DNA from 3 places in the Peribacillus sp. FSL H8-0477 genome. Region 3 is predicted to be linked to each of the others. Evidence: riboswitches for the same ligand, from Rfam matches in the RefSeq annotation. Region 3 holds a riboswitch; each other region holds the start of a gene.

Region 1 (3,268 bases), 1.0 Mb from region 3:
TGTGATTACCATCTTTAAATGGGTCCTTTACTTTATAAGTAATGGTTTTAGACCATTCAGCTGCGATGGAGGACTTTTCGGAAATAAGGACTTCAATAGCGTCTTCAAAGTAATTCATCATACCCTCCATAACTTTAAAAATGATTCGTTTAATTAAATTCGATAAATGGAGATAAAAGTCCTTTTTTAGATATTTCTTACTAATGATTTTCCAATTCTGATAGGTTTCAAAGCAAGCCAGCTAGTTACTTAGTAAATGGTTCGACGTGAATAATTGCTTGCTTAATATTATGCTGTTTGCTCAAATTTTCTTCAACTTTCTCGGTGATGTGATGACCTTCGAGGATACTTAAGGTTGAATCAACATGAATCGTAGATTCGACGAGAATTTGATTTCCGTGCATGCGTGCTTTAATTTCGCTCATTTCTTTTACCCCAGGTGTTTTACTAATGGTTTCTCCGATTGTTTGAAGAAGTTGTTCATCAAACCCATCAGTCAGCGAATAGGATGAATCCCGAAAAATACTCCAGGCGGTTTTACAAATAATGATTCCAACGAGTAAGGCAGCGACGGAATCAAGCCAGTTAATTCCAATTTGTGTGCCGAGGATTCCAACCAATGCACCTAGACTTACTAATGCATCAGATTTATTATCCTGAGCAACAGCGTTAATAGAAGCACTGTTAATCTTCTTACTTATATTTAAATTATAACGGTATATTCCGTACATGAAAATGGCCGAAAACAAAGCAGTATATGAAGTCAATATACTGGGTGTTTCATGGTGACCTGAAAAAAAGGTTTGTATACCGGTAACGATTACTTGAACCCCGACGGAAGCCATTATAAATGCTGATACTAAAGATGCGATGGTTTCTGCACGCCTATGTCCATAAGCGTGGTCCTCGTCAGGCGGGCGTTTTGAAATCTTTAACCCGATTAGGACAGCTAATGAGGCAAGTATATCAGTTGTATTATTCAAGCCATCTGCCCATAAACCCTGAGAATGACCGAAATAGCCGATGCTCAGCTTTAATACAGAAAGGAACAAATAGGCAGCTATACTTACATATGCTCCTTTTTCAGCGGTAATAGAGTATTTATCTTGGTACATATATTTTACCTCCCGCAATTGCCTGTTAAAGATACCAAAGTAAATGTATGTGTGTCTATAGAAAAAGAGTCGTCTAAAGTCATTTAAATTGGTGGTTTTCAGCTGTATTTCCTTGGTATAAATTTGTTGCCATAAGGAAATCTGTCGAAAAGTCTAGAATTTAATAACTTGTATGTAATTGAAATTAATAGTATATTTTGTGTAAGGATAATTGAATATATCCACAAGGGGAGCCGTATGGCTGAGAGTGAGCGAATGAGTTCTTACCCTATGAACCTGTTAGTTAATGCTAACGTAGGGATGTGGTTTTGGATAAAGCAATGCAGGTGATCCATAACCCTCTGTCATTGCTTTTTTGCGTGCAAAAAACAATGGCAGATACTCATGAACGCTTCCCACAAAGATGAAGGGGGAAGAAAAATGAACCATAAGACATTATTTTTAGTAGAGGTAGCTGTTTTTTCTTCACTGGCATTATTACTTGATTTAGTATCAGGATTTATTTTTTCAAGAATTTGGCCACAGGGAGGATCAGTGTCCATTGCAATGGTTCCGATTTTTCTCATGGCTTATCGCTGGGGAATAAAAGGCGGGCTTTCCACAGGATTTTTACTCGGCCTTTTACAAGTTGTCAGTGGAACAGCTTGGATTGCGCATCCTATTCAGGGGTTTATTGATTATTTTTTAGCCTTTACTGTAGTGGGGATTTCAGGTGTTTTTATGACTCGCGTAAGTAGTTATTATAAGAATGGCAACAAAAAAATGGGGTTGTTCTACGGAATAGCAGGAATGTTTACAGGCAGCTTCTTGAGGTATATATGTCATGTTATTTCTGGGATCTTCTTTTTTGGATCTTCCACCCCTGCTGGTACACCAGTACTTACATTCTCCCTTGTCTACAACGGCACATATATGCTGGCAAGTTTTCTTCTTTCTGGAGTAGTAGTAGCTATGTTGTATTCTTCGGCTTCAAACGTACTTCTGAAAAAAGCGTATTAAAACGGTTTCCTGTCTTTTTTTATTAAATGAGTGTAAGATGGCACTAAAATGCTAAAAGGTGACGTATGAATCGAGAAGAAATTATTGCTCTTATTTCAGGTATAATCAAACCCATTCGTTTAGATCTTGGTTATTCGCAAGAAAAGATGGCCGAAATGCTTGGATTATCTAAAAAAACACTTGTACAGATTGAAAAACAACGAGTGTCTGCAAGCTGGACGGTTGTCATTGCTATATGTGCTTTGTTTCGTGAACATACTCTTCTTCAAACGGCATTAGGCGGTGACCCGTTAGAGACGATTGATACCACGGTCCGCTCTGGCGTTACACAACGTAAAGAAAAAACATTGGGCGGCAAGGTATGGTGGACAGAGGTGTCTGTCATGTCAGGTTACATCTTACAAAAAAATAATATCAGTCTACATTATCGTATTCTCGATGATAAGTATTACAGAATATACAGTAGTTTAGATGAACAGGAAGCTGTAAATCGCTTTCAAGAATTAATTTCCACCGATAAACAAGGCCGTTCTCTTTAGGAGAATCGGCCTTGTTTGTTTATTTGTCAGGTATGTCAAGGGGTCTATTCATTTTCGCAATTAGAACAGGACATGGAGAATCTTTAATTACAGCACTACTGGTGCTGCCTAAGAAAAACTTCTTCAATCCGCTTTTCTCACTTTCTCCAACAATAATAAGACTGGCATCTGTTCTTTGAGCATAACTACAGATGCTGTCTCCTGTATTCCCTTCTAGTACTTCGAATCGGCCTTGTATTTGGTGTTCGCTTAGTAATCTTCTTACAGTGCTTTCAGCTATGGTCACACTGTTTTTTACGACTGTATGTGTATCATCCGCCTGTGAAAAACCAGGTTCCATTGCAAGCACAGGTTGATTTTGAGAAGGGTCAATATAAAATCCTTCATTAATTTCAGACATGGACTTTCCTACTGTTCGTTGTTCAACCTTTTCATTAAAAACATGCACAATAGTGAGATGAGAGCCTAAATAGGTTTTATGCAGCTTTATGCCGTACTCGATTGCTCTTTTTCCGCTGGGTGTGCCATCGTAAGCTGCGATGATATGGTTAAATTCTACTTCCATCTTTCTTCATCTCCTCAAATGTTTTAAGTATGATTGGTTCACGATTCTAG
Region 2 (3,268 bases), 660 kb from region 3:
GGATACCATTCCAATTTTCACGCTATCTGGGAAAATATCAGTCATAATACAATCTAACTGTAATCCTATAAATTCTGGTTGTGTTTCCAAGACCCCCTTTACTCCCATCGTATTTTGAGCTGTCAATGCTGTGATTACACTCATCGCATACATTTTATGTGCCGTAATGGTTTTGATGTCTGCTTGAATACCTGCTCCGCCGCTGCAATCTGAACCCGCAATACTAAGTACCTTTTTCAAACAAACCCCTCATTTCTACTTTTTAATCATTTTTGTTGAAAGAACATGTAATTCCCGGCTCGCTTCTTTTATATCTTGTGCCGCAAATATTGCTGATACAATAGCTGCCCCGTCCACTCCGCTGCCGTTTAGTTTTAGGATATTACGTTGATTAATGCCTCCTATGGCAACAACTGGGATTGTAACGGCTTCACATATTTCTCTTAATGTTTCGAAAGATACCATATCTGCATCCATTTTTGTTGAAGTACTGAACATAGAACCTGCTCCAAGATAATCCGCGCCACTTTTCTCAGCCGCAATTGCCTGCTCAACGGTCTGAACCGATACGCCTACTATTTTATCAGGGCCAACCAATTTCCGTGTTTCCTCTATTCCAAGATCATCTTGTCCAATATGAACACCATCTGCACCGCAATCAACGGCTACCCTCACGTAATCATTAATCACAAATGGAACTTGATAACGATCCGTTACTTCCTTTATTTGCTTAGCTTCCTGGAGAAATTCGTCATACCCTAAGGTCTTTTCACGTAGTTGAATAAAGGTTGCTCCGCCCTTTATTGCTTCCTCTACTTGTTCACTCAATGACTTTTCCCCCACCCACATTCGGTCAGTGACTGCATACAACAGCATGGATTGTTTATCTGCTTTCAATTTTACTACCCTCTTTCAATAATGTAGTGTTGATTTTACTCATATAATCAATTAAGTAGGTTCTGAAGGAAGAGGTACCGCCATTTGTATGCTTCGTCTTTTGATAGGCAAGCTCACCACTAATGCCCATCGCACATACAGCCGTTTTTGTGCTTTCTAGTAATTGATCTGGATTACTCCCGCAAAAGGTTCCAATCACAGCTGTCAACATACAGCCCGTCCCTGTTATTTGAGACATCATCTTGTGGCCATTTCTTATGACATATGCCTTATTTTCGGCTGCAACAAGATCAACAGCACCCGTAATTGCAATGACCGCTCCAGTTTTTTCGCTTAAATGTTGTGCCAACCTAATGTTTTCATCTAGATTTGATTCGTTTATAGCATCCATATGTGCTGCATCGACGCCCATTGTCGAACCACTTCCTTCATAAACAGTTTTTACTTCAGATATATTTCCCCTAATCACCGAAAAGTGAATTTCCTCAAGCAGCTTCCGAACAGTGTTAGAACGAAAAGCAGAAGCACCTGCTCCTACCGGGTCTAAAATAACCGGGATTCCCAGCTCATTGGCTTTTTTACCCGATTTAATCATCGAAAGAATAGTCCTTTCATTTAATGTTCCAATATTAATCACCAAACTGTTGCAAATACTTGTTATTTCTTTCACTTCATTATAATCATCAGCCATAATTGGTGAACCGCCACAAGCTAAGATGATATTAGCGCAATCGTTAGCTGTCACGTAATTAGTAATAGTATGAACAATTGGTGTATGTCGTCCTACGTTCTCTAGGATTTTTTCTTCCATAGTTTCTACCTCCATTTAGATTGATACCAGTGCCGTAGCAATTATGATTAGAGACATCCAAAGCCCTCAAAAAAAACCAAAAAAGCGATATACCACAAAAGGGTATATCGCTTTAACATTATCATTCATGTAAAGTTGATTCCCTACGTTGGCATTATCCAAATCAGGTTTTAGGGTCAAAGCTACTATTCGCTTACTCTCAGCCTGCATGTGCAAGCCCCCCTGTTATTCAATTAATTTCTTCTAAATCAGTTTACCATACTCTTCCTCAAATATGAAACACCTAAATGAAAGAAAGCGGCATTAAACTTTCCCTCCTATTCTTTGTTCGATGATACCATTCCTAATAACTTAATATTGAATTTCTTGAAACTCTTCATATTTTTCGAAGTAATTTTGTTGTGAATGGAGCAGTCTTCAAAGTCCATTTAATTGGCACCAAATCGTCTACAATTCATATAAATAAAATGATTTTATCTACAAGTAACTAGGAGGATATAATGAAAACTTCAATTATACTATTGACTCACAATCAAATTGATTACACAAAAAAGTGTATCGAAAGTATCAGAAATCACACTCATTTAGACTATGAAATTATTGTCGTTGATAACGGATCAGAGGATAAAACAGTAGCTTATTTATCTGAGCAAAATGATATAACAGTTATCGAAAATAAAGAAAATGAAGGATTTGCTAAAGGTAATAACCAAGGTGTTGAAAAAGCAACAGGCGAAACCATCCTCTTTCTGAATAACGATACGGTTGTAACACCTGGATGGTTGGATTCCTTGATAAATACCTTATATTCGAGTGAAAAAATTGGGATTGTGGGCCCAGTTTCCAATAATGTTTCCGGTAACCAACAGATTTCAGTAACTTATAATCAAGAAACATTAGAAGGACTAGAGAATTTTGCTGCTGATTATGTTAAAGAAAAGTCAGGTGAGAAGAACAAGGTCTTAAGATTAGTAGGATTCGCTTTAGCATGTAAAAAGGAAGTTTTAGACGCAATAGGATTATTTGATGAATCTTTTGGCATAGGTAATTTCGAAGATGATGATTTATGCCTGCGCGCACTTCGGGAAGGTTATGAACTCTATATAGCGAAAGATTCTTTTGTCCATCATTATGGAAGTGTTACCTTCAAAAATAGTCCGATTAATTTTAATCAGTTAATGTACACAAACCAAACCAAACTTTATGAAAAATGGGGTTTTAAAGCAAACTATTATATGTTTCCACGGCCAGAAGTACTTAATTTAGTCCCTACACATACAAAAAGGCTCCTAGAGCTAGGCTGTGGAATGGGGGCAATGGCTATTAATTTAAAAGAAAAATATAATTGTGAAGTTATAGGAATTGAAATAGATTCAACCGTTGCAGAGTTTGCCAAACATAATCTAGATACCGTCTATTCCGCTGATGTCGAGCAATTTGACTTATCCAAGTTAGGGAAATTTGATTGCATTGTATGTGCAGATGTTTTGGAACATCTTCGTGATCCTTGGAAGATCGTAAAAGAATTATCCAACTTATTAAATGTTGGTGGTAAATTAG
Region 3 (3,268 bases):
TATTGGAGAGAAAATAATACAGGAAATTTCTATTTTAAATAGTTTAAGAGAATACCGCTATATGGATTGACGTAAGGAAATCTAAAAGGGTGTCGGGCCGAATGATTGAGAGTTAGGGCCGAATAAACTCCAGAAAGGGCCGAATGATTTGAAGTTTGGGCCGAATCATGCTGAGTTCAGGCCGAATGAACGAGGATTTAGCGGATCCGATGCCAATAGGGCTGCTTCAAATAAAGGGTTCATGAGAAAGCCTGGTTATCTAGATAGAAAAAGAGAAAGATACACTTTTTGAAGGCGTTTTTGCGCGAAAGGGCCATTAGGATGAATCATTCCTACTTACCGCCGAATAATTTCTGCTCAAGCAAATCTGTGCTGATCTTTTAAAAAAAGCCAAAGAAGGGGCTGTCCCAAAAGTCAGGAATATGACTTTTAGGGGTAACCCCTTCTTTGTTTTTGCCAAAACGTCGACCTTTTAGGGGACAGTGCTGATTCATGAGGAAATAACATCTAAACCAATGCAAATGTCCGTACTTGCTGCCAGTTAGATTCGTTGATCCTTTGTGGTGTTTTTATGAAGAACTTCATTGAAATAATGATTCTTCAAAAGTATTTTTAATATAAGAAAAGCAAAAAGGGAACCCATTAAAGAACTAAGGAAAAAAGCTGGTAAAAAACCAAAAAGTGCAGCTTTTTCTCCCAATATTACAAGCGCTATCGGATAACAAGTTATGGATCCAAGAATGCCAGTCCCAACTACTTCTCCGAAGCATGCGTACTGAATCTTTTTCATTTTCTTGTATAGGAGTGCTGCAAATAATGCACCAATCATGCTTCCAGGAAACGCAAAAATAGAACCAGTACCTGCCATATTTCTGATAAGGGATACCAAAAAGGCTTGTATAACAGCAAAAAAAGGTCCTAATATAACGGCAGTCATGACATTGGTTACATGCTGAATAGGAAAAATCTTTGCAAATCCAACGGGAATGAAAAAGAACGAACTAGTTAGGGTAGTGATGGCCGTGAACATGCAAGTCAGCGTCATTTTCCTCAATAAGTTCCCTTTTTCTATCATTCCATAGGCCAATCATGCTCATTGTAAACCATGTCCCAAAATAAATATTCATATCGTGAGGTCGCTATAAAGTGCTTCTCTAATCTGTTTAGGTCTCTTTCAGGCAGCCCTTCCGTCAATTCATCTAACAGTTTAGACAACCATTTGTGCACTTCAGCGAATTCGACGGATGAATAGGATTGAATCCAGCTGGCATAACGATTTGTCTCCAAGGCTGCACCATTTTGTTTCTTTAATAACAAACCAATCTCATAATAGTCCCAAGCACATGGAAGCAAACAGGCAATGATATCAGCTAATGTTCCATGATGTGCGGCATTTAGCATGTAACCGGTATAGGCAAGGGTAGTTGGTGTAGGCTCAGTATGTTCTAATTCCTTCGAGCTGACTCCAAACTCTTTGCAGTAGTTCCGATGTAAATCCATTTCTACTTGAAGAGTTTTATGAAATATACCAGCAAATTTGGTCATGGTTTCAAGATTATTAGCCTTGATGGCCCCTAAAGCAAAAAGTTTAGAGTACTCAATAAGATAGATATAGTCCTGTTTAAGGTAATAAGCAAATTTATTTTCTAAAAGCGTCCCATCACCTATTGCTTGAACAAAGGGATGTGTGTGGTTCTTCGTCCAAATTTCTTTCGAACGTTCGTGAAGTTTATCACTGAAAGATTTCAATGTGGTACTCGTCATGATAGTTCCTCCTTTTCATTTATTCACATACTTTGGAAGGAGAGTACTTCTCAATGAAAAAACAGCCGCTTTCAATTAGAAAGCGGCTGTTTTTGGAATGGACGAATCCCTTTTACAACCTGCTTTCCTCCGCTGGTATTCCCAGATCAGGTACAAAGGGTTTAATTCTCAGCCCATCGGCTCCCCTAGCAGTTTATTATTTAGTTAAACAAAAAAACCGTTCTGAAAACGGAACGGGTAGATGGATACAGTAAAAATGACCATATCATCCACTTTCCTCCGCCGGTATCATCCGGATCAGGTTCAAAGGGTCCAGAATACTATTCCATCTCAGTCTGAAGAAGACTCCCCTAGTGGTACTTCGTATGTGATTAGTGTCATCATATCAGATAAAATGGAAAATGCAACCTTTACACATTTAATATGTACAGGTGACTGGATTAATCGAAGCTGTTCTTTTTTGTAGATAAGCTCATTTAAATATTTTGCACATAGCATAAGAAAAACTGTATGAAAGGAAGGGAATAGTGGGTAAATTACAAGACTATTTTGAATCCAATAACGGACGGTTAATTCATAAGTGGATGCATTATTTTGATATATATGAACGTCATTTTGAGAAGTTTATCGGCAAAGAAATTAATATTTTAGAAATTGGAGTTTCTCATGGCGGGTCACTTCAAATGTGGAAAGACTATTTTGGGGACAAAGCTACGATATTTGGACTAGATATTGACCCTGTCTGTAAATCATTTGAGGAGGAACAAATTAATATAATCATCGGTGATCAAGGGGATAGGGAGTTTTGGAAAACAATCAAACCTACTTTACCGAAATTCGACATAATTATCGACGACGGCGGTCATCACATGACTCAGTTAAAGACTACGTTCCAGGAGATGTTTCCTGAACTTTCTTCCCACGGGGTTTATTTTATAGAGGATTTGCACACGTGCTATTGGGAGGAATACGGAGGTGGACTTGGTAACCCTGATAACTTTATTGAATACTCAAAAAAAATGATTGATAATCTAAATGCTTGGCATTCGAGGGATCCTCATTTGTCAATAAATCAGTTCACCACATCCGTTTTTTCAATGAGTTATTATGATAGTGTTTTAGTAATCGAAAAGAAACCAATAGAATATCCATCTACTCAAATAACAGGGACTCTATCTTGGTAAGTTAGATGAGGCGTTAGGTTTTAGCAAATATTGAAGGAGTAGAACGTATTACAAAAGCAAAAGATATAAAAGATACATGATGAGAAGGTCGCCAATTGGCGGCCTTCTTCACGTTCTTCACAAATTCTAGATGGTTGTTATAAACACTAGTTAGGAACTTTAAAATGATAGGATGGAATTTACACCTTAAAAAGATAAGATATATGTTAGCAGATTAAGAGGATTAAATAAAAAAATGTCGAATATACTATCATGAAATTGAAGTAATGGAGGCGTCATTTTGAATACATACGAAATTAAAAATATTAATCCGACAGTGG

Evidence for each region. A riboswitch is a leader RNA that binds a small molecule or an ion and turns the genes downstream of it on or off. The one in region 3 is predicted to bind thiamine pyrophosphate.
Region 1: linked by a shared signal. The riboswitch ahead of thiT (energy-coupled thiamine transporter ThiT) and the one ahead of tenA (thiaminase II) in region 3 are both predicted to bind thiamine pyrophosphate.
Region 2: linked by a shared signal. The riboswitch ahead of thiM (hydroxyethylthiazole kinase) and the one ahead of tenA (thiaminase II) in region 3 are both predicted to bind thiamine pyrophosphate.

Annotation. Positions count from the first base shown of each region.
Region 1 covers NZ_JBBODE010000002.1:744,976-748,243, forward strand. Annotated here, with positions in the region: gene MHI18_RS15385 (histidine kinase N-terminal domain-containing protein) at 1-118, opposite strand, end outside; gene MHI18_RS15390 (cation diffusion facilitator family transporter) at 246-1,115, opposite strand; TPP riboswitch at 1,332-1,433, shown strand; gene thiT (energy-coupled thiamine transporter ThiT) at 1,536-2,114, shown strand; gene MHI18_RS15400 (helix-turn-helix transcriptional regulator) at 2,180-2,653, shown strand; gene MHI18_RS15405 (universal stress protein) at 2,673-3,218, opposite strand.
Region 2 covers NZ_JBBODE010000002.1:1,116,440-1,119,707, reverse strand. Annotated here, with positions in the region: gene thiD (bifunctional hydroxymethylpyrimidine kinase/phosphomethylpyrimidine kinase) at 1-240, opposite strand, end outside; gene thiE (thiamine phosphate synthase) at 256-897, opposite strand; gene thiM (hydroxyethylthiazole kinase) at 884-1,708, opposite strand; TPP riboswitch at 1,832-1,942, opposite strand; gene MHI18_RS17160 (bifunctional glycosyltransferase family 2 protein/class I SAM-dependent methyltransferase) at 2,209-3,268, shown strand, end outside.
Region 3 covers NZ_JBBODE010000002.1:1,779,348-1,782,615, forward strand. Annotated here, with positions in the region: gene MHI18_RS20425 (fructose-1,6-bisphosphatase) at 1-70, shown strand, start outside; gene thiW (energy coupling factor transporter S component ThiW) at 542-1,075, opposite strand; gene tenA (thiaminase II) at 1,072-1,764, opposite strand; TPP riboswitch at 1,872-1,961, opposite strand; TPP riboswitch at 2,022-2,126, opposite strand; gene MHI18_RS20440 (class I SAM-dependent methyltransferase) at 2,292-2,948, shown strand; gene MHI18_RS20445 (GNAT family N-acetyltransferase) at 3,229-3,268, shown strand, end outside.